DNA from 4 places in the Marinomonas maritima genome. Region 2 is predicted to be linked to each of the others. Evidence: predicted binding sites of a transcription regulator. Region 2 holds the regulator's gene; each other region holds the start of a gene.

Region 1 (5,646 bases), on a different contig from region 2:
ATCAAAGTCTTGATCTATCTGTTGCTTCTGATATCGAATACCATCAATAAATTGAATGCCGCTACTGACCAAACTTAAAACAATCGCGAGCGCTAAGGTTAAAACCGCTTGTTTTATAAATAGTGATTTAGAAAGTACGACGCCCATTACTACTCACTTAAATTTTTCATGTCCTGCGAGGCACTCTACCTACCCCCCTATAATAGAAAACTAACTAGGATGATCGAAGTAAACATATAAATTATAAAGAAAAAATAAGTTATGTACCTTTGCCCAAGAAAACTAAGACTGACATTTTATCTATAATGAAGCAAGGATGCCATAAGTAAACTTTATACACTTAATGATATAAGTCATGGAACATAATACGATTAGAAATAAAAAGGGTCGACTCAGGTAACTAAGCATTATTCAAAGAACCTACGCGCAATAAAAAACCAGTATGAATACTGGTTTTTTCATCGCTGAAAACGCTTAGCCTATTACTGCGCCATCTTTACGAGAAATCGCAACGACACTAGAGCGAGGAACAGACTGTCCGCCGTCAGGCCAATGAGAATTTCCTTTCTCGCCAGGGTGTTGAACACTAATAAACATAGTAGTTCGTTCAGCGTTCCAAGCAGACCCTGTAATTTCACACTCCTTTGGCCCAACTAAGAAACGACGAATTTCACCGGTTTCTGGGTCGCCAACCAACATCTGATTATTACCTTGACCCTGAAACCCTTTGACATTTGAATAATTACCGTCTGTTTGAATCCACAATAATCCTTTAGAGTCGAATTTCAGACCATCTGGCGAGTTAAACATATTATCTTGGTTGATGTTTTGAGAGCCCGCATTAGCATCGTCATAAACCGCTGGATTGCCCGCGAGTACAAACAAATTCCACTTAAACTCACTGCTGGTGTGGTCTTCGTTCATCGGAATCCAACGAACGATCTGACCAAAATTATTTTCCACTCGAGGATTAGGGCCACTTGGGGGAGTTGCATCACCACCCGCATTCGGTTTTACACCACGATTTTTATTGTTCGTCAAAGCACAGAAGACTTCCGCTTTATTTGGGTTTGCTGCCACCCACTCAGGGCGATCCATCGTTGTCGCCCCCACTTTAGAGGCAGCCATTCGAGTATGAATCGAAATTTCAGCGTCTGTCATCCCTGTTGTTTTTGGTGTTAAAGCGAGCCATTCACCACGATTGTTATCGTGGAATTTGGCAACAAACAATGTCCCTTCTTCCAGTAAGTCGCGATTATTACCTCCCGCTAAATACTTATGCTTAGACACAAAACGATACAAAAATTCACCCCGTTCGTCATCGCCAAGATAGACCACAACATGGCCATTTGAAGCGATGGTCAATTCTGCATTTTCGTGTTTAAAACGACCCAGTGCTGTACGCTTTTTTGGACGAGAGGTTGGGTCTAACGGATCAATCTCAACCACATAACCAAAACGGTTTGGCTCATTGGGCTCTTTGATTAAATCAAAACGCGCATCACTCATCGCCCAATTGTAGCGCCCTTCTGTGCTAAGGCCGTAACGTTTAAACGCTTCAGGCATTTTGTAATTTTTATCATTGGCAGTGAAGTAGCCATTGAAGTTTTCTTCGCAAGTAAGATATGTACCCCATGGCGTTTGTCCATTACCACAGTTATTCCAAGTACCTTTGGCAACTAAGCCTTTAGGATCTTCTGACGTCTGCATCCATTTATGGCCTCGCGCTGGGCCGGTAATGTCCATTTCTGTGTCAGCGGTAATTCGGCGATTATATAGAGAGTCTTGAACAATTCCCCAGTTACCACCTCGTTGAGCCACTTCCACAATAGAGACACCATGCGCCGCTTTGTTTTTACGAACGTCGTCTGCTGTTTCAGGCATACCATTAGCCCGATTCGCATGAAGCGTTTTTCCATCGGTGTATTCGTTGTTAATGGCCATGATCTGCTTGCCATCTTTCGAGAAAAAAGCCATACCATCATTATGATCACCAAAAGCCAACTCTTGAGAAGCGCCTGTACCACCTGTTGTAGTATCTAACGCTGGGGCATTACTGAACAATGGGTCACCCCAAGAAACAACCACTTCCCACTTATAGCCTTCAGGCACCGTTATAGTATCAAGACCATTTGCCTTGACCATCTTAAACGCAAGACGTGACTCGTCTGTACCAGCCGCCAATGCTTTTCCTGCTGATAATGCAGTAGAGCCCATCACAAATGCGCCTGCACCAACAGCCACGCCACTGCCCAAAAAACCACGGCGAGAAACCATTTTATTGGCCACTTCTTCGAACTCTACGACGCGTGGCGCAGGTCGCGAAATTTCATCTAATTCATCAAAACTCATATGATTCATTTGTTTAATTTTCATAATACTGCCCCTACTATTAAATATATTCTCCCCAATTGGCGACTAATCCAATTAAAGAAAGTGATCAAGAATGACCTTCCCCTGCAAAAGAAAGTTGATCATCAATTTATAGGCAAAAGATTACATAGAAATGACAGAGGCTTAGCATTATGGTTATATTGCTGAAAGGGTAAGCATTAAATGCGGAAAATTAGCAACACCAAACGCATATGAACGCAATTTTAGAAAAGGAAAATCATCAAACAGGCATGTTTGCAGCGACTCTCAGAGTATGGTGACTAAAACAGGAGTAACATTTTTTAAATCTCCCTTAGATATTATAAAACTAAACATACCTATCGAGGACGGCTCAATGATCAATACGCTTCGCAAAATCCCCATTAACCTACGCCTAACCAGCTTGGTTTTTTTCTTTTCTCTAGGACTATTACTGGTCATTTATTTAACTCTCACGGTCAATAAACAATCTCTTCTTGATGAAAAATATTCTCAAACGAAGCATGTTATTGAAACAGCAACAGGTGTCCTTAAACACTATTACAAACTTCAACAATCTGGCGAGCTTACTAAGGCCGACGCCCAACGTCATGCAATGGAGACCATTAAAGACATTCGTTACGCAGAATCAGAGTATTTTTGGATTAATGACTATAATGCCATCATGGTCATGCACTCGGTCAAACCGGCATTAGATGGAAAAGACCTTACCAATCTAGAAGACACAAATGGCAAAAAATTCTTTTCAGAGTTCGTGAAGGTCGTCAAAGCGAAAGAAGCGGGGTTCGTTGACTATTTGTGGCCAAAGCCTGGCAGCGAAAAACCAGTAGAGAAAATTTCCTATGTACAAGGTTTTAAGCCTTGGGGATGGATCATCGGTTCCGGAATTTATTTAGATGATGTGGATTCTCAATTCAAACAAGAAGCCATTAAACTAGGCACAGTCAGTGCTATTATCATATTAATATCTCTGCTTATATCCTTTTTAATTGTACGTTCAATTCTCTTACCCATTGGTCAAATACAAACCGCCTTGCACAATATTTCAGCCGGCGATGGCGACTTAAAAACACGTCTACCAGAGTCAGGCAAAGATCAATTGACCGAAATTGCAATTTATTACAATACTTTTGTAGAACGCCTTTCAAAAACCTTAACTAAAGCGGTATCCCTTAATAAAGAAGTTGAAAGCAAAAGCCAAGAATTAAAATCCGTTGCAGCAAAAACACAAACGATCACACAACAACGTGAAGGCATGTTTGCGGAAATGGCAGAAACCATCAAAGAAGTTGATACGTTTAAAAATGAAGTCATTGAAGGCACTCAGTCCACTCTTACCTCTGCACAAATAACGGCAGAAAAAACACAAACGGGACAAGTCTCTATTAAACAAACGGTAGAATCTCTTGAAAAGCTCTCTGAGGATCTCGAAGCGGGTCTAAACACCGTTGTACAACTAGCAGAACAGTCACAAACCATAGGCTCGGTACTAGACGTCATTAGTGCTATTGCTGAACAAACTAACTTATTAGCCCTCAACGCAGCGATAGAAGCGGCCAGAGCAGGTGAGCAAGGAAGAGGGTTTGCCGTTGTAGCAGACGAAGTACGCGGCTTGGCAAGTCGAACTCAAGCATCTACCGATGAAATTCAAAACATGATCAGTAAGCTTCAAAGTGGAGCAAAAGAAGCCGAAGCTCGTATCACCGCTAGCCATCAGCAATCACAAAAAACCACGGAAGAGATCACTCTATCTACACAATACCTACAAGATATCTCCCTATCAGTAGATGAAATAAACAGAGCTAGTAATAAAGTTATTCAAAGTGTCACCATGCAAAGCGAAGCGGTGCAACAGCTTAATAATTTAAATCAAAAGGTCTCAGAACTCTCCGCCCAAGCAGGCTTGCAGGTTCAACAAAACAGCGCGACCAGTGAATCTTTAGCAAAAACAGCCAAAGACACCCAAGAAATCATGTCTATTTTTAAACTGTAATTTGCGTTTACATTGCATTTAGAAAGACTTAAAACAAAAAAACCGCTTGCTGATATTCAGTAAGCGGTTTTTAAATACTTGCATCTAAATAAAATTAGGCTTGATGAGCGAGATATTCATCGTAAGTACCTTGGAAATCAATAATTTGTTGATCTTTGATTTCAATCACTCGATTTGCCAACGATGAGACAAACGCTCTATCGTGGCTGACGAAAATTAAGGTGCCATCAAAGTCGATCAAAGCATTGTTAAGAGCTTCAATTGCTTCCATATCCATGTGGTTGGTTGGCTCGTCCATGATAAGAACGTTTAAGTCCATCATCATTAACTTACCAAACAATAGACGGTTTTTCTCGCCACCAGAGCAAACTCGGACTTTTTTATTAAAGTCATCGGCCGTAAATAATAAACGACCCAGCATAGCGCGAACTTTTAAGTCATCATGTTTTACCGTACGCCATTTTGACATCCAATCAAACAAAGTCAGATCAGAATTAAAATCTTCAGTACTGTCCTGCGGGCAATAACCAATAACAGCATTTTCTGCCCATTTGATTTCGCCCTGTTTGGCCTCTAATTCGTTCATCAAGCAGCGAAGGAACGTCGTTTTACCTGCGCCATTCTCACCGATAATCGCCAGTCGCGCACCTGCATCAAGAATGATACTGCCGTTGGTAAACAACAATTCGTCTTCATAGCCGTGACCCAATTCTTCAAGAATTAACGCCTGACGGTGGAGCTTTTTATCTTGTTTGAAATTAAGTGATGGCGTCATACGGCTTGACTGTTTCACTTCTGACAATTCGATTTTATCTAATTTCTTCGCACGAGAGCTGGCTTGCTTCGCTTTCGATGCATTGGCAGAGAAGCGATTGACGAACGCTTGCAAATCGTCCATTTCAGCGCTTTTCTTTGCATTCTCTGTCAGCAATTGCTCTCGAATCAAAGATGAGGCTTCCATAAAATATTCGTAGTTGCCTGGGTAAATACGCAACTCACCAAAATCGATGTCCGCCATGTGCGTACACACAGAGTTCAAAAAGTGACGGTCATGGGAAATGATAATCATGGTGCATTTACGCTGATTCAATACACCAGCCAACCAGTTGATGGTATGGATATCCAAGTTGTTGGTTGGTTCGTCTAGCAGCAAAATATCTGGATTAGCAAACAAGGCTTGCGCAAGTAATACTCGAAGTTTCCAACCTGGCGCCACTTGGCTCATTAGACCAAAGTGATAATCTTCTTCAATTCCGGCCTCTAATAAAATGTCACCTGCG
Region 2 (5,646 bases):
TTGTGGCCCTTCTGGTTCTGGTAAGTCGACAATGATACGTTGCGTCAACCGTTTAGAAGAGCACCAAAAAGGTTCGATTCTGGTTGATGGTGTTGAAATGAACAACAATCTGAAAAACATTGAAGCAATCCGTAAGGATGTGGGCATGGTTTTTCAGCATTTCAACCTATTTCCACACTTGTCGATTCTGGAAAACCTAACGCTAGCACCAATTTGGGTTCGTAAAACACCTAAAAAAGAAGCTGAAGAAATGGCGATGCATTACTTGGAACGCGTCAAAATCGCCAACCAAGCATTGAAATATCCTGGTCAGTTATCTGGTGGTCAACAACAGCGTGTGGCGATTGCTCGCGGTCTTTGTATGCAGCCTCGCATCATGTTGTTTGATGAACCTACGTCAGCACTTGATCCAGAAATGATCAAAGAAGTACTGGATGTTATGGTTCAGTTAGCGGAAGAAGGCATGACCATGATATGTGTAACACATGAAATGGGCTTTGCGAAAACCGTTGCCGACCGTGTTGTCTTCATGGACGCAGGGGAAATTGTTGAGGCAAATGAGCCACATCAATTCTTTGATAACCCGCAACATGACCGCACACAAATGTTTTTAAGCCAAATTCTAAATCACTAAATAGTTACTTGGTTTTAAAATCTGTTATATTGACAAAAGCCCCTGTTAGGGGCTTTTTTATTTCTGCAGCTTAACCATTGTTTTACAAGGAATTGAATGGAACCGTCTCGAGACCTTCAGCCAAACAAAAAATTACGGGTTGTGCATTTAGCTGATCACACAGGTCGATTGCAGGTTATTTTTCCTGATAGCAATATGCTCGATATTGCTGCGGTATCACGAATAACTAAGCGGCGTTTTGAGCCCGTTACCAACTATCACAGTTCGGGCGACCCTCTCATCAAACCCAACAGTATAACGACTATATTAGAAGCCAATATTCTCAAAGAAGCTTCTGTGTCAATTCGAACAAAAGTGAATGGGTTCTATCGCGATACGACATCGGCAGAATTAGAGAGTATGTTCTCTGGCCCATTAAACCGCTTCGAAAACATTTCCATTAGTACGCAACTAATAAAACGCCCCGTAGACAATCATGAAGACGATGAGGAACAGATTCTTCAAGCACTCGGACGCTTTCAATCTATTAGGCTTAAACAGCGGTTAGAAGAAACATTAGAAATCCCTCCTTTACCGGCGTCTTCACATAGAATTATTCGCTTATCATCTGACACAAAGGCGGGAACCAATGAACTATGTGAGGTCATCGCTCTTGACCCAAGCCTAGCGGCACAAGTCGTCAGTTGGGCGTCATCACCCTATTATGGTGCTCCAGGCGACATAGAATCAGTAGAGGACGCTATTATTCGAGTCCTAGGCTTTGATATGGTAATGAATCTAGCGCTTGGGCTTTCGATGGGAAATGCATTTCAAGCGCCCGAAGACGGTCCACGTCACTACGAAGACTTTTGGCTCGACTCTGTCTCTAATGCCGTGCTTGTGGAGTCCTTGGTCAAAGCCATGCCAAACAAAAGTCGCCCAAAAATCGGTCACGCCTACCTTGCGGGGTTGCTACATAATTTTGGTTATTTGGCCATAAGCACTATTCTACCACCACATTTTTCTATCCTGTCTCGGTATCAAGAAGCGAACGCGCATTTGCCTTCTGAGCTGATTGAAATGCAGATACTGCACTTTACCAAAGAACAATTAGGTTCTTGGTTATTGCGTTACTGGAGCTTGCCTGACAATATTTGGACCGCCATCCGATACAGCAAAAAACCACACTATTACGGCGAACATGCCATTTTAGCAAAACTGCTGTATGTCTCATTCCAGTTACGCAATGAAGGGATCATTGAGCCATCCGTTCTGCAGGAAATAGGCCTGACACTAGAAGAGGCCGAAGCGTGCCGTGATGCGGTTTATCAAAAATCTACAGAGCTGCATAAAATGGTCGCTTTGATTAATAAAATGAATGCTTAACCTCTTATGACATTAATGAACCCCTCTGCCGCCCAGCAATTTGATTATCGATGGGCACCTGTTCATCGGATCAATAAAGTTAAAGTGCCTAAAACACTCTGGCCTTGGTTGGTCACTCACGATTCTTTGACCGCAAAACTACAAAGCCTCGGCACATTAACGGTTCACGTCATAGAGGACGCTTGGGGGGCACCAACAGCTCGAGAGCGAAAGTGTCTCAAGTTACGCCCAAGGGAGGCGGCTCGAATTCGCACCGTACTGCTTAAGGTGGATGGTAAGGCCGTCATATATGCTCGCTCAATTATCCCAGCCAAATCTCTACGAGGCCATTGGCGTCAAGTAAAGCATCTAAAAGACAAGCCCTTAGGCGGCTATCTTTTTCAACATCGAGCATTGACTCGAAGCGGCATTGAAATAACGCAATTGCCAAAAAGCATGTTTCCCAATCAACAAAGTGCTTTATGGGCAAGACGCTCTGTATTTCATCAGTTTGGACCCGGCATATTAGTGAACGAAGCCTTCTTCGATGATATTAACCACCTAAAACCGCTGTTTGGATTTTTATGAGTAAACTAAAAAATTACGCAGAATTAACGAGATTTAACCGCCCTATTGGTTCATTTTTATTAATGTGGCCGACGTTGTGGGCATTATGGCTTGCCGCTGATGGCATGCCTGAGTGGCATCTGCTCATCATTTTTATATTGGGCGTTTTTAGCATGCGTTCAGCGGGTTGTGTAATCAATGATTACGCCGATAGAAAAGTCGATGGAAGCGTTGATCGCACAAAGAATCGGCCTTTACCCTCTGGTCGTGTGTCAGAAAAAGAAGCCCTTTTACTCTTTTCCGCACTCTGCGTACTGAGTTTTATTTTGGTACTGTTTACCGATTTACAGACCATATTGCTGTCATTCGTCGGCTTAGGGCTGGCTGCTCTGTACCCTTTTATGAAGCGATACACTCATCTGCCACAACTTTTTCTTGGATTGGCTTTTTCTTGGGCTATCCCTATGGCATACAGTGCGCAAGGCGGTGATTTAACCAACCCAGAATTATGGATGTTATTCGTAGCAAACTGCTTTTGGACGATTGCATACGATACGTATTATGCAATAACTGATCGTCCAGATGACCTCAAAATTGGCGTGAAATCTACTGCTATATTATTTGCAGAATACGACTTGTTCGTCATTCTTTGTTTGCAAGGGTTAACCCTGTCCTTATTAACATGGATTGGCTTACTCGCAGGACTGAGTTGGCCCTATTTTGTGTCTTTGCTAGTTTGTGTAGTACTCTTTTATTTGCAGTTTAAACAAGCAAAAAATCGCGATAGACAAGCCTGTTTTCGCTCTTTTTTAGACAATAATCGCGTTGGCTTCTGTGTTTTCATCGGCCTAACAGTAAACTATTTTTTGTAATATATGGCAAAGTTGTGACATTTTAACCAAACTGTCACATTAGGCCGCTTTAATGAAACCGTTCCTGAGATGAGGATAAATCCTGTGACCGGTAAAAAAGTATTAATTATTGATGACGAGTCGTCTATACGCGAAATGATCGCTATAGCACTCGAAATGGCGGGCTACGAATATTTAGAAGCTGAAAACATTCAGCAAGCCCATGAAATCATTGTCGATCATCGACCAGATCTTATTTTGGTCGATTGGATGATGCCTGGTGGTAGCGGTATTGAACTGACTCGCCGACTCAAAAAAGACAGCACAACCGCTGAAATTCCAGTCATTATGCTGACCGCAAAAAGTGAAGAAGACAATAAAATCCAAGGTCTAGAAGTAGGTGCTGATGACTACATCACCAAACCTTTCTCACCACGTGAGCTGGTTGCGCGACTCAAGGCTGTATTACGACGAGCGACACCTCAAGGCGTTGATGAGCCTATCGAAATAGAAGGCTTGATCCTTGATCCGATCAGCCAACGAGTCACTATTGGTACTCGCCCATTAGAAATGGGGCCAACAGAGTATCGCTTATTAAAATTTTTGATGACCCACCAAGAACGTGCTTATTCAAGAGCTCAGCTGTTGGATCAAGTATGGGGTGGCAATGTCTACGTTGAAGAGCGTACGGTTGATGTTCATATACGTCGCTTACGAAAAGCCATTGGTAGCACTCACGATTCCTTGATACAAACAGTACGAGGTACTGGCTACCGCTTCTCAGCAAAAAGGCCCCTATGAAAACGATTTGGCGAAACACCATTATTACTTGGTTAGCAGGTCTCGCGGCTTGTGTTGTGATAGGCCTTATTATTGGGCAATTGTTAGGTGTTTTACTGCTGTACGTATTGGGGTCTTTATACTGGCAGCTGTATCAACTGTATCAATTTCATTATTGGTTACGCCATTCTGGTCGCGCAGCGCCACCAGAAGCCAGCGGCATTTGGGGCGAAGTCTTTGATGCCGTATATCGTTTGCATAAAAAACAGCGCAAGTCCAAGCGCCGTATGCGCCAAGCACTAACGCGAATAGAAAGCTCCACAACCGCCTTAAAAGAAGGCGTTATCATGGCCGACAACCAAGGCAATTTAGAGTGGTGGAATAACTCTGCAGCACACTTTCTTGGCCTGATGCGCCCAGTAGATCGCGGCCAAGTAATCACTAATATTGTCCGTAGTCCTGAGTTTTTCCGTTATTTCAGCCAAAAGCGATTTGGCGAACCCTTGATTATCAAATCTCCAGCGAAAGACGGCGTCTATTTGGAAATTCAAACCACTTTGTACGATAAGAACGATCACCTGATTTTTGTACGTGACGTGACCCGCTTACATTTACTGGAACAAATGCGCAAAGACTTTGTTGCCAACGCCTCCCATGAATTAAAAACGCCACTCACCGTCATAAAAGGCTATTTAGAAACGCTCGACATGTTTAAAGACAGTCTGCCGAAAAGCATGCAGAAAGGCATTGTGAATATGTCTGAGCAATCTGAACGGATGGAGCAACTGATTGAAGATCTCTTACTGTTGTCTCGTTTAGAAAGCGACGACAAGCGCGAAGAAAACCAGTGGCACAGGGTCTCAGACTTAGTACAGTCCGTTACCAACGCCACAGAAGCCATCTTGAACGCAAAGCATACGCTGATAGTCAATATCCCTGAGGAAGCCCGTCTGTACGGCTCCTATAAAGAGCTATACAGTGCCTTCTCGAACCTTATCGTCAATGCCATTAAATATTCACCGGATGGCGGCGATATCACGATTAAGTGGGAATCGAGTGAATTCAACGGCGTTTTTTCAGTCAAAGATTCTGGACTAGGTATCGATCCAAGATACATTCCACGCTTAACAGAGCGTTTTTTCAGAGTGGATAAGGGTCGAGGATCAAAGACAGGCGGCACGGGTCTTGGATTGGCAATCGTAAAACATGTTTTATTACACCATGACGCCAAACTGCAAATACGCAGTGAGCCCGGTCAAGGAAGCACTTTTTCCTGTCATTTTCCCGCCAGTAGAACACGCACGGACAATATTCCCGCCATCACATCCCACAATGAAATACCTTCAAATGCTCAAGAATAAAATATGACCCCCTCCCCTTATTAAGGGGAGAGATACAAGGGTTAGGGTGGGGTTATAAACTGTCAAATAACTGCTTTATAAACGCTTCTTTCTCACTGTCTTGATCGAT
Region 3 (5,646 bases), on a different contig from region 2:
TCTAAAGTGGCGCTTGCCAAAGGAATTAAGCATGAAAACTAGCCCTACAACGAATACTTCAACTAGCCCTACCACTCACTCTACCCGCCCAGTCACGGCCCTTGATCTGGCCACGCCCGCCGTGGCGGATTTACCAGACGAAAACCGCCGCTATTTTGAAAAGTGCCAACAAAAGCTAGGCATGATCCCCAATGTGTTGACGGCCTACAGTCACAATGTGGCTCAGCTAGAGGTATTTAGCCGTTTTTACAATGAGCTGATGCTAGGTGAGTCCGAACTGACACCACTAGAACGCGAAATGATCGCCGTCGTGGTGTCAGCCGAAAACCACTGTTTTTACTGCCTGACCGCCCATGGTGCCGCCGTGCGAGAGTACAGCCAAGACCCAGTATTGGGCGAACAACTGATGATGAACTATCGCAGCGCCACCTTATCCGCTCGCCATAGAGCCATGCTGGATTACGCCTCTTTATTGACCCGCACCCCTGCGCTGGTGACCCCAGCCGATGCGGCACCACTTAGGCAAGCGGGCTTTAGTGACACGGCTATCTGGGACATCTGCAATTTGATTGGTTTTTACAATATGACCAATCGCATTGCCTCGGCCGTTGATATGCGCCCCAACGAGGCCTATCACAGCCAACACCGTTAGCCAGACCTTTTTTGTACAACCGACTCTGCACTGCCTCTCGCAATCAACAATAATAATGGAGCCAGCACTATGACGACACTTTCAAGCTACAGCAGCGGTACCGCCGCCCAGCCGTTATTAGGGGAAACCATAGGCACGGCCTTTGATAATACCGTTGCCCGTTTTGCCGATAACGAAGCTTTGGTGGTGTTACACCAAAACATCCGTTGGACTTACAAGGAGTTACAACAAGAGGTAAATTTATGCGCCCGTGCCTTATTGGCTATTGGGGTGCAACGGGGGGATCGTGTCGCTATCTGGTCGCCGAATCGCTATGAGTGGACCTTGACCCAATTAGCAACCGCCAAAATGGGGGCCATTCTGGTTAACATCAATCCGGCGTATCGCGCCCATGAATTGGACTATGCATTAAACCATTCCCAAGCCCGCTACCTAGTCACGGCCGATAGTTTCAAAACATCGGATTATCGCGCCATGCTGTATGAACTCGCCCCTGAACTGGCCCATTGCCCTGTGGGTGAACTCAACGCCAGCAAGTTGCCCCTGTTAAAAGGTGTGATCAACCTAGATGCACAATCACATGCTGGCATGTGGCGCTGGGCCGATTTTATGCAAATGGCCGAGGAAATTCCGCAACACACACTGACGCAAATACAAGCCAGCTTGCAGTTTGATGATGCCATAAATATCCAATACACCTCAGGCACAACCGGCTTTCCGAAAGGCGCTACCCTGTCCCATCACAATATTCTTAACAATGGTTATTTCGTCGCCCAAAGCATGAATTTTACCGACCAAGATCGCTTGGTAATGCCTGTGCCTCTGTATCATTGCTTTGGCATGGTGATGGGCAACCTTGGTTGCATTACCCATGGGGCCACCATGATTTACCCCGCAGAAAGCTTTGATGCAGGCGCGGTTCTGCAAGCGGTACATCAAGAACGCGCCACCGCCCTCTATGGCGTACCGACCATGTTTATTGCCCAACTGGCGCACCCAGATTTTGACAAGATGGATCTGTCTTCCTTGCGCACTGGCATAATGGCGGGCTCTTTATGTCCCACCGAAGTGATGAAACAGGTCATCAGCAAGATGCATATGAAAGAAGTACAAATCGCCTATGGCATGACAGAAACCAGCCCAGTTTCCAGCCAAACAGGCCGTGATGACCCGTTAGAAAAGCGCGTCACCACAGTGGGTAAAACCCAACCCCATATTGAATCCAAAGTGATTGATACCAACACCGGACACATTCTCCCACGGGGCGAAATTGGCGAACTCTGCACCCGCGGTTACAGCGTCATGCTGCAATACTGGAACGATGCCGACGCCACCGCCAAAGCCATTGACCCTGCCGGTTGGATGCACACGGGCGATCTAGCCATCATGGATGAACAAGGTTATTTGCAAATTGTCGGCCGTATTAAAGACATGGTCATTCGCGGCGGGGAAAATATTTACCCGAAAGAAATCGAAGAGTTTTTATACAGCCATCCCGCCATTGCCGATGTCCAAGTCACCGGTATTCCCGATGAAAAATTCGGCGAAGAATTGATTGCTTGGGTCAAGTTTCACGCCCATGCAACCCCAGTCAGCGAAGCGGACTTACAAGCCTACTGCAAAGGCCAAATAGCCCACTTCAAAATTCCCCGTTATTTTAAATTTGTCGATGAATTTCCGATGACAGTCACAGGCAAAATACAAAAATTTAAAATGCGCGAAATATCCATCAAGGAACTGGCCCTAACATCGCAATAAATCGGCAACCTAGGCCGGAAGGCGCTGAAAGATGGTCATGCCGAAAGGCGCTGCGCTTTTCCGGCCTACTTTGTGTGTAATAAGGTTTGAATTACGTGTGGTAGAGTAGAAAAGCCGCAGGCGTCTTCCACCAATTTGGTTAGACCTTGGCATCGCATGGCGAAAAGACAGTTACCTTTCTAAAGCTAACCGGGCTTTTCTCGACTTTGTTAGTGAACATGGGCGCGATAACCAGTAAACATAAAAATGCCCACGTGCTGTATCTAATCACAATTAAAAAGCGTGGGCATTGCCATTAAAAGCGTAAACGTTCCACACCACGATATGATCCATATCAACCTGCCTTCCTGCGTAATAAACAAATAACACCACACGATTCAATATTTTCTCACTTTTTTTATTTACCTCATGCGCTTATTCCTGCGTTTTTCATCCCGTTCATTGCGACTAGACAGGCGAGCACTTAAGAATTCTAAAGCGCTCGCCCTACTGGCGTTTGCTTTTAGTGACTTAGCTAGACAAGTTACTAATCCCATGCTCGGTTTCATTTTCAAAATACCAAACTGTCATAAATTGGTCATTTTTTAGACTTATCTAGATAACCAAACTGTCACAAAACCTACCTAGTATCGCCTCATCAGAAACGCTTTTGCGTTCATCAATTAAAGAGGTCGACATCCAATGAGCATTATAGAAATCACTGGTGTAAAAAAACACTTCACCAAAGAAGTCTGTGCATTAAAGCATGTGGATTTATCAATTAAACAAGGCGAAATGGTGGCTCTTATTGGCCCTTCAGGTTCTGGAAAGTCTACGCTTATGCGACACATTTCAGGCTTAACTCTCGCCGATAAACACAGCGATTCCTGCATTAAGGTGCTAGGCAATACCATTCAACAACGCGGCAAGCTAGACAGACACGTTCGTACTTCTCGGTCGCAGATAGGCAATGTGTTTCAGCAATTTAATTTGGTAAGTCGTTTAAGCGTATTAACCAATGTGATGATCGGTGGACTCAGCCGCATTCCGACCTACCGCAGTTTACTGGGTTGGTTTACCGCTGAAGAAAAACACATGGCGCTTGAAGCGCTAGAAAGAGTGGGATTAAAAAACGTCGCCTTAAAACGTGCTTCGGAACTTTCTGGTGGTCAGCAACAACGAGTGGCCATCGCCCGCGCTCTAATGCAAAAAGCCAAGGTGATTTTGGCTGACGAACCCATTGCCTCCCTTGACCCTGAATCCTCTCGTTTGGTCATGCAAACCTTAAAAGACATCAACGAAAAAGATGGCATCACGGTTGTGGTAACGCTTCATCAAGTGGATTACGCACAAAAGTACTGTGAACGCGCCGTGGCGCTACAAGATGGAGAGGTGTTTTTCGATAACCTCATTCATCATCTGAATGAAGAAAACCTTGCCTCACTTTATGGCTCTCAACAAGAAGAATCGCCTGTTAACGATTCCTCTCAAGCCATCTTAAATGGAATATCACGCCCTAAAAACAGACGAATTACCACAGAAATAAACCGTGCAACGCACCACTCATTGATCAATTAATTATTGGAGTTTACGTTATGAAATTAAAAAGGTTTATCGCCAAAGTAATGTCAGCGACGGCATTTTTTGCATTACTGTCGGCTCCCGTGACAGTACAAGCAGAAGACATGAAAACACTGAACTTCGGCATCATATCTACCGAGTCTTCACAAAATTTAAAAACAGTCTGGGTGCCATTTTTAGACGATATGTCTAAGAAAATGGGCATGGAAGTAAAACCTTTTTTTGCTTCGGACTACGCTGGCATTATCCAAGCAATGCGTTTTGATAAAGTCGATATCGCTTGGTTAGGCAACAAATCAGCGCTAGAAGCAGTTGACCGTTCTGGTGCACAAATATTTGCACAAACGGTAGACGTTTCAGGCAACCCAGGTTATTGGAGTTTGTTATTGGTCAACAAAAACAACACCAAAATCAATACTGTTGAAGACATGCTTGAACACAGTAAAGAACTAACCTTTGGTAATGGTGATCCTAACTCTACGTCTGGCTTCCTAGTACCTAGTTACTATGTATTTGCCAAAAATAATGTTGATGCAAAGAAAATATTTAAACGTACGACCAACGCAGGACACGAAAGTAACTTCCTTGCGGTCGCGTCTGGGCAAGTTGATGTTGCAACAAACAATACTGAAAACGTGGCTCGTATCAAGTCAACACACCCTGATAAATACGACAAAGTTAAAGTCATCTGGAAGTCACCTTTGATTCCTGCCGATCCTATCGTTTGGCGTAAAAATCTACCTGAGAGCATCAAAGGTAAAGTTTACGACTTTATGTTGAGCTACGGGAAAACCAATGATTCTGAAGAACTTGAAATATTAGAAGCCCTACAGTGGGCACCATTCAAAGCGTCTAACGATGACCAATTATTGCCAATCCGTCAGCTAGTGTTGTTTAAAGAACGCCTTACATTGAGCGGCGATTCGAAAATGGCAGCCAAAGAAAAAGCGGAAAAAATCCAAGAAATTGATGACAAATTAGCAGAATTAAACCGTTCTATGGACGCTATTGCGGCCGCAAAAACGAACTAAGGTTCATGTAACTAAATCGGTTTAGCAATACAGGACAGATAAACGATAAAGGCGCGGTAAATACCATAAACATCACGCCTTTATCGTCACTTATCTTTCAATGACAAATAAGAATTGAGAAGCAACATGAGCGATATAGCAGTCAATCAACTCATCAAAAAACCTTTTAATTGGCTATCAGCAATCGGCTGGGCAGTGCTTTTTATGCTGTTAAGTTGGGGTTGGAATGCGGCAGAAATGAATCCGCTTGTTTTGATCAAAGACAGCGGCAATATGTTGGAATTTGCCGGCGATTTTTTCCCGCCCGATTTTCGTGATCTTTCCTATTATCTGGATGAAATGATCATCACCTTGCACATCGCTCTTTGGGGAACGGTGCTAGCGATTATTTTCGCCATCCCTTTTGGTTTGATGAGTGCTGAAAACATGGCACCGGCTTGGCTTTATCAACCCGTGCGCCGTCTGATGGATGCGTCTCGTGCCATCAACGAAATGGTGTTTGCCATGCTGTTTGTTGTTGCTGTCGGGTTAGGCCCTTTCGCGGGGGTAATGGCGTTGTTTATTCATACTACCGGCGTTCTAGCCAAGCTATTTTCAGAAGCCGTTGAAGCGATCGATCCACGCCCTGCAGAAGCAGTTAGAGCC
Region 4 (5,646 bases), on a different contig from region 2:
TGAATTGGCCGCCAATAACCTTAGGAACACCAAAGTCAGTGATCACTAAGGTGAACACCACAAACGCTACACTGATGATGCCGTATTTGGCGGCTGGTAAAGTGACGGTGAAAAAAGTGCGCATGGGGGATGCACCTAAAACCTCTGCTGATTCGTACAAACGCGCATCGGTATTGGCAAGCGCGGTCAGCATAATCATTAAGGCATGAGGAAAGGTCCAAAAACAGGAACCAATGACGATACCGATTGGCCCGTAAATGCTCGCACCCATTAATACTTCTTTTAAAACACCTTGATTGCCAAACAAATACACCAAGCTGATCGCAGGCAATAACGACGGAGCTAAAATCGGCAATACCAAGACGATACGAAATACACCTTTGAATGGAATGCGTGTACGGCTGATCGCGTAAGCAGTTAAAAAGGCTAAACTGGTGACAATAACGGTGGAAAGTAAGGCGATAAACAACGAGTTGCTAATAGAGCTAAATAAGCTTGGTGTTTCAATAAACTTTGCGAAGTTGTCTAAACCAATGAATTCGCCGTCTTTGTTTTCGACACTTTTGGACAGTAAGGTGTAGATAGGCAGAACGACACAAATGAAGAGGCCGATGACGCCTACAATAAGAATGCCACCCAGAGACCATTCGTCCATACTTCGGCGACCATACCAAGGACGTTTTACCGCAGTAGAGTGGCTCGTTGGAGAAGATCCGTTCATGCTTCGCCTCCAAAAACATGCAAACGATCATGAGGTAATTGGCAGACAACATTTTGCCCCTGAACCAGGCTAAGACGCGACATTTCGTTCATGGAAATGTCTGCCAAAATAGGGCGTTCGTGATTTTCGAGTTTCAATAAAGAGCGCATGCGAGAGCCAAGGAATTCAAGATGTAATACTTTGGCGTTAAGTAGGTTGTCTTGTTTTCCCTCTGTATGAAAACGCACGTCTTCAGGACGAATCGCCAATTGAGCGCAGTCGCCTATTGTTAAATGAGAAGACGGAGTGCAGCGTAGGGTTAAGCCGGCCGACTGCATTTGTCCTGTGCCGCTGACTTTGGCGCTGAGAAAATTCATTTCACCAACAAATTCGGCCACGAAAGGCGTACTCGGTTGGGCATAGATGTCTTGTGGGGAGCCTATTTGCTCGATAACGCCTTGATTCATGACGACGATTTGGTCGGCCATGGTGAGGGCTTCTTCTTGATCATGGGTTACCATAATGGTGGTAACCCCGAGCTTCTCTTGCAGTTGTTTGATCTCTTGGCGTAGGTGAGATCGAACGCGGGCATCTAAAGCAGAAAGTGGTTCATCCAACAACAGTAAACCGGGTGAGGTTGCCAACGCACGAGCCAGCGCCACGCGTTGTTGTTGACCGCCAGACAATTGCGCTGGGTATCGTCCTTCACTGCCCGATAATCCAACGGTAGCCAGTAATTCAGTCACACGTGCACGACGATCGTTGACAGAAAGCTTTTTCGATACCAGGCCATAAGCGATGTTGTCCGCCACGGTTAAATTGGGAAATAAGGCATAAGATTGGAAGACAATGCCAAAGTCCCGATGATTAATCGGTGTATGCGTGATGTCTTTTCCAGCTTGTAAAATGGCGCCAGAGGTCGGTGTGTCTAATCCCGCGATAATGCGTAATAAACTGGTTTTACCACAGCCAGATGGACCTAAAAAGCAGACAAATTCGCCTTCAGAAACATTTAGTGAAACGTCTTTTAGTGCTTGGAATGAGCCAAACATTTGATCGATATTGTTGAGTTCTAAATAGGCTTGGTTGGACATATCACTGTCCTCCTTGAATTTGGGCGCTTTTTGCAATGCTGTCTTTTACAATGGACTGTGGCGATAATTTTGTGTTTACCGCGTATCAATTTTTCACAAAAAACAAATCATATGACGGTTGTTAAAAAGAGAAATAGAGAATAAAGCGAGGCTTTATTCTCTATTCGTAGCAGCGATTTATTTTGCTTCGCTTTTGCTGTCGTAGCGTTCTTGCCACTTAGACAAAATCTTGACGCGGTTCGCTGCAGTCCACTCAAAGTCGTTATCAATCATTAACGTCTCTGCATTCTCTGGGAAAAACTCAACAGGCTTAGCAATGCCTGGTATTGCCACAACGGCATACCCTTCGTTGTACATTTCATTGGCTTTTTTCGACACAGTCCAATCAACCAAGGTTTTTGCCGCGGCGAGTTTGTCAGTGCCCTTAATAATCGAAGTGGCTTCCATGTCCCATCCTAGGCCTTCAGTTGGAAAAATAATGTCCAATGGTGCGCCAGATTTTTTCGATTTTGCGGCACGAAACGCAAATGAGATCCCGATTGGTATTTCACCTGAAGCGGCTAATTTACAAGGCTTAGAACCTGAGTGAGTGTAACGACTGATGTTACTATGTAGGCCATCCATATATTCCCAGCCCTTGTCTTCGCCGAAAATTTGTAACCAACTGCTGACGTCCAAGAACCCCGTACCAGATGAATTTGGGTTTGGCATAATAATGTGGTTTTTGTAGATTGGGTTGGTTAGGTCAGCCCACGAAGTAGGTTTTGGTAAACCAAGCTTTCCTGCTTCGACCGTGTTGTAGCAAATTGCAGCAATCCAAGCGTCCATTCCTGTCCAGACAGGGTTAGCAGATGTGTCTTTAAATTTCGCAGACAGTGCATCGTAGCCTTGAGGCTTATAGCTTTGGAGCATCCCTTCGTTTTTTAACAGCATAAGGCTGGTCGCGGCCAAGCCCCACACAACGTCCGCTTGAGGATTGTTTTTTTCAGCCAGTAACTTGGCGGTTACAATCCCCGTGGAATCGCGTACCCAGTTGATTTTGATTTCAGGGTGGTCAGCGTTAAAGCGAGCAGCGTATTTTTTAAGATCTTCGGCTTCCACTGCAGTGTAAACCGTTAATTCAGTTTGTGCCGCGTGTGTTGCGATAGAAACCGTTGCGATGCCTGCTAAAACCGCCAGACGTATTATTGGGTTTTTCTTTATCATCTTCACTTCTCCATGCATCAAGTTATCAACTGGTATAGACCAGATCAGATGAACAAAGTAACAGCCAGAGATGACATCTATGTGACAGGAAGAATACAGAGTAGAAAATATTTAAAAAGAAACGCTGGAAGGTAAAGATCACTCTTACTGAGAGAGTGACTGTAAACGCCGTGTTAAGGCGCTAATCGCGTAAGGAAATTTTGATTGTCATGGCATCATGTCGCCAGAATTCGTAATCGATTTCTAGAACTTTTTTGTCGCTGGTGTAGTTGATTCTTTCTATATGTAGTCCAGCTTGCCCTGCGGATATACCAAGATCGTTTGCTGCATGGGAAGGTAAGGAGGTGGATTTAAACACAAGGTCCATATCGCGATATTCTAGTTGGTATTTTTGTTTTAATAATTGGCCCAATGATTGGCTCAACTCTTCTTTTTCTATTCCGGGTAAAAGATCGATATTGATGTATATTTTCTCTATCAATACAGGACGTTGATCAATGTAGCGTCGACGATGTAAAAAGAGAATAGGTGTGTGTTCTTGTATGCCCATTAATTGCGCGATCTCTGCGGTAGCGGGTTCAACTTGCTGCATTAGCTTTTCTGTGTGCGGTATACCGCCCTGCTTAGAAACATACAAATTAAAGCTTAAATGACTGGCTGGGTCGTAGATTACAGCGGGTGGGGTAACAAACCATCCACGTCGATTTTGTCTGTAAATTAAGCCTTCTGCTTCTAGGTTCTGTAATGCTTGCCGCACGGTGACGCGAGTTAATTTGAATTGTTCACCGATTTCTCGTTCAGAGGGTAGTTTAGTGCCAGCTTTTAACGTTTTTTGCCGAATCAAATCTTTGAAATAGGTCTGTAAATGGCGATATTGGCTGTTTAACATAGCGTTTTTATTCCTAATAAAACCTAAGTTTAAAAGTCATCTTTCATGGTTGAATACACCTTTTAGCAGGTATCGTCGGTTTTATTCGTATTAACGGCTTATTCTTCTTTCCACTATGGCTGGATAACCTTTATGGCATGCCGCCGCACAATGTAGCGTACGATTGGCGGAATGGAAACAAGAGTCTTATGCGTGATTTGATACCTTAGAGGAAATAGCTTAACGCTGCTCATGGTCATCGTTGACGACTAATCAAACTTGAGTGTTTGATAAAGGGCTTCCCAGATACTGGTGGAAGCGCGACTGCGATAGTTGCGCCCTAAACAAACGAGATTAATTGGGTCTGTACTAGGGTGTTTCCAATCGGTCAGTATAGGAATAAGTGTTTTTTGCTCAATGTCTTTGCGGATGAGCAATGGGTCAATCATGATGATTCCTAACCCTAAACGGGCCATTTCAACGAGCGCTCTGCTATCATCTGTCGTTATATTACTCTGTACTTGAATGCTCTCTATTCGGCCATTGCCGTTATCGAAAGGCCAATTTTTCAACTCTATATTGCTGTTTTTAAAGACTAAACATTGGTGGTTATTCAATTCATTTGGATGTGTCGGCGTGCCATGTATGTGAAGGTATTCTGGACTTGCATACCAACCCCAGCGCTTCACTCCTATTTTTCTTGCTACTAAGGAGGAATCCGGTAAGTGTCCAATCCGAATGGCAATGTCGACTTGCTCTTCAATCAGGTCTATATATTTGTCGCTTAAACTCAGTTCTAGTGAAATATTAGGATATTGCTCTCGTAGTTGGCTAAATAAAGGTAACAAATAATGTTGACCAATGAGCGAAGAACAGCTGATTTTTACCTTTCCCGATGGTATGAAATCTAGATCTTCCATGACTCGTTGTGAGTCTTCTATTAGAGCCTTAAGTGGCTGACTGGCATCTAATAAGGACATCCCCGCTTCTGTTAGGCTTAATTTACGTGAGCTTCGTTGAATGAGCCTTTGCCCTAAGTGAGCTTCGAGTTGCTGGATTTTTTTACTCACCGACGAACGTGGTAGGTTGCATTGTATGGCGGCGGCTTGAAAGCTGCCTAAGCGGATCACTTCCTGAAACAAATACAGATGAGAAAGGTGGTTCAGTAAGGCTTTCATAGATGTATTTTCTTATCGTAAATAGGTAAGCGAAAGAAACAGAATAAGGGATGTATCTGAATATTGAAAGTTCCAATAGGGAAACTTAATGTTTCTTTATTAGTGCCTAATCGGAAACTATAAAAAATCATAACATGTGTGCTTGTTCTCTCACATCGTTAGGGTAAATAGCATGAACCAAAAAACATTTCTTATTACAGGTGCGACATCGGGTATCGGTTTTACATTAGCTAAGCATTGTGTCGATTTGGGGCATAACGTGATTATTACTGGTCGAGACCAATCTAAGTTGGATCGAGTGTCAATGGCGCTTGGTGTGACGGGGTATCTTGTAGACAACGCGGATATGGGACAAATTCGCTGGTTGGGTGAAACCTTAAAAAGCGAAGGGAAAGTCATTGATGGTGTTGTATTAAATGCCGGTATTTTTTACCCCGATGCCTTTTCAGAGACGACGCCAGACGCATTTGATACAACCATGGCAATTAATACTAAAGGACCTTTTTTTACCTTACAGGCGCTTTTACCTAGTCTAGCGAAACCGGCTAGTGTGGTGTTTATTTCCAGTATTGCGGTGACAAAAAGCTTTGAAGGTTGTGC

Evidence for each region. The regulator PhoB, encoded in region 2, activates phosphate uptake and scavenging genes when phosphate is short. The targets are predictions, from matches to a motif close to TGTCATANNNNTGTCANA.
Region 1: a site for PhoB is predicted at 2,495-2,512, ahead of M3I01_RS12240 (PhoX family protein). Genes of this name have one in related genera too.
Region 3: a site for PhoB is predicted at 2,975-2,992, ahead of phnC (phosphonate ABC transporter ATP-binding protein). Genes of this name have one in related genera too.
Region 4: a site for PhoB is predicted at 3,070-3,087, ahead of M3I01_RS00315 (putative 2-aminoethylphosphonate ABC transporter substrate-binding protein). Genes of this name have one in related genera too.

What each region holds. Positions count from the first base shown of each region.
Region 1 covers NZ_JAMZEG020000003.1:37,476-43,121, forward strand. The annotation lists gene M3I01_RS12235 (EAL domain-containing protein) at 1-147, opposite strand, end outside; gene M3I01_RS12240 (PhoX family protein) at 475-2,376, opposite strand; gene M3I01_RS12245 (methyl-accepting chemotaxis protein) at 2,729-4,366, shown strand; gene M3I01_RS12250 (ABC-F family ATPase) at 4,461-5,646, opposite strand, start outside.
Region 2 covers NZ_JAMZEG020000004.1:413,124-418,769, forward strand. The annotation lists gene M3I01_RS17060 (amino acid ABC transporter ATP-binding protein) at 1-634, shown strand, start outside; gene M3I01_RS17065 (HDOD domain-containing protein) at 731-1,999, shown strand; gene M3I01_RS17070 (chorismate--pyruvate lyase family protein) at 2,006-2,566, shown strand; gene ubiA (4-hydroxybenzoate octaprenyltransferase) at 2,563-3,417, shown strand; gene phoB (phosphate regulon transcriptional regulator PhoB) at 3,502-4,197, shown strand; gene phoR (phosphate regulon sensor histidine kinase PhoR) at 4,194-5,537, shown strand; gene M3I01_RS17090 (response regulator) at 5,590-5,646, opposite strand, start outside.
Region 3 covers NZ_JAMZEG020000001.1:896,960-902,605, reverse strand. The annotation lists gene M3I01_RS04380 (hydroxymethylglutaryl-CoA lyase) at 1-42, shown strand, start outside; gene M3I01_RS04375 (peroxidase-related enzyme) at 32-652, shown strand; gene M3I01_RS04370 (AMP-binding protein) at 722-2,410, shown strand; partial or broken gene M3I01_RS18560 (LysR family transcriptional regulator) at 2,538-2,648, shown strand; gene phnC (phosphonate ABC transporter ATP-binding protein) at 3,092-3,967, shown strand; gene phnD (phosphonate ABC transporter substrate-binding protein) at 3,985-5,001, shown strand; gene phnE (phosphonate ABC transporter, permease protein PhnE) at 5,128-5,646, shown strand, end outside.
Region 4 covers NZ_JAMZEG020000001.1:57,783-63,428, forward strand. The annotation lists gene M3I01_RS00305 (putative 2-aminoethylphosphonate ABC transporter permease subunit) at 1-721, opposite strand, end outside; gene M3I01_RS00310 (putative 2-aminoethylphosphonate ABC transporter ATP-binding protein) at 718-1,794, opposite strand; gene M3I01_RS00315 (putative 2-aminoethylphosphonate ABC transporter substrate-binding protein) at 1,972-3,000, opposite strand; gene M3I01_RS00320 (UTRA domain-containing protein) at 3,182-3,889, opposite strand; gene M3I01_RS00325 (LysR family transcriptional regulator) at 4,138-5,046, opposite strand; gene M3I01_RS00330 (SDR family NAD(P)-dependent oxidoreductase) at 5,219-5,646, shown strand, end outside.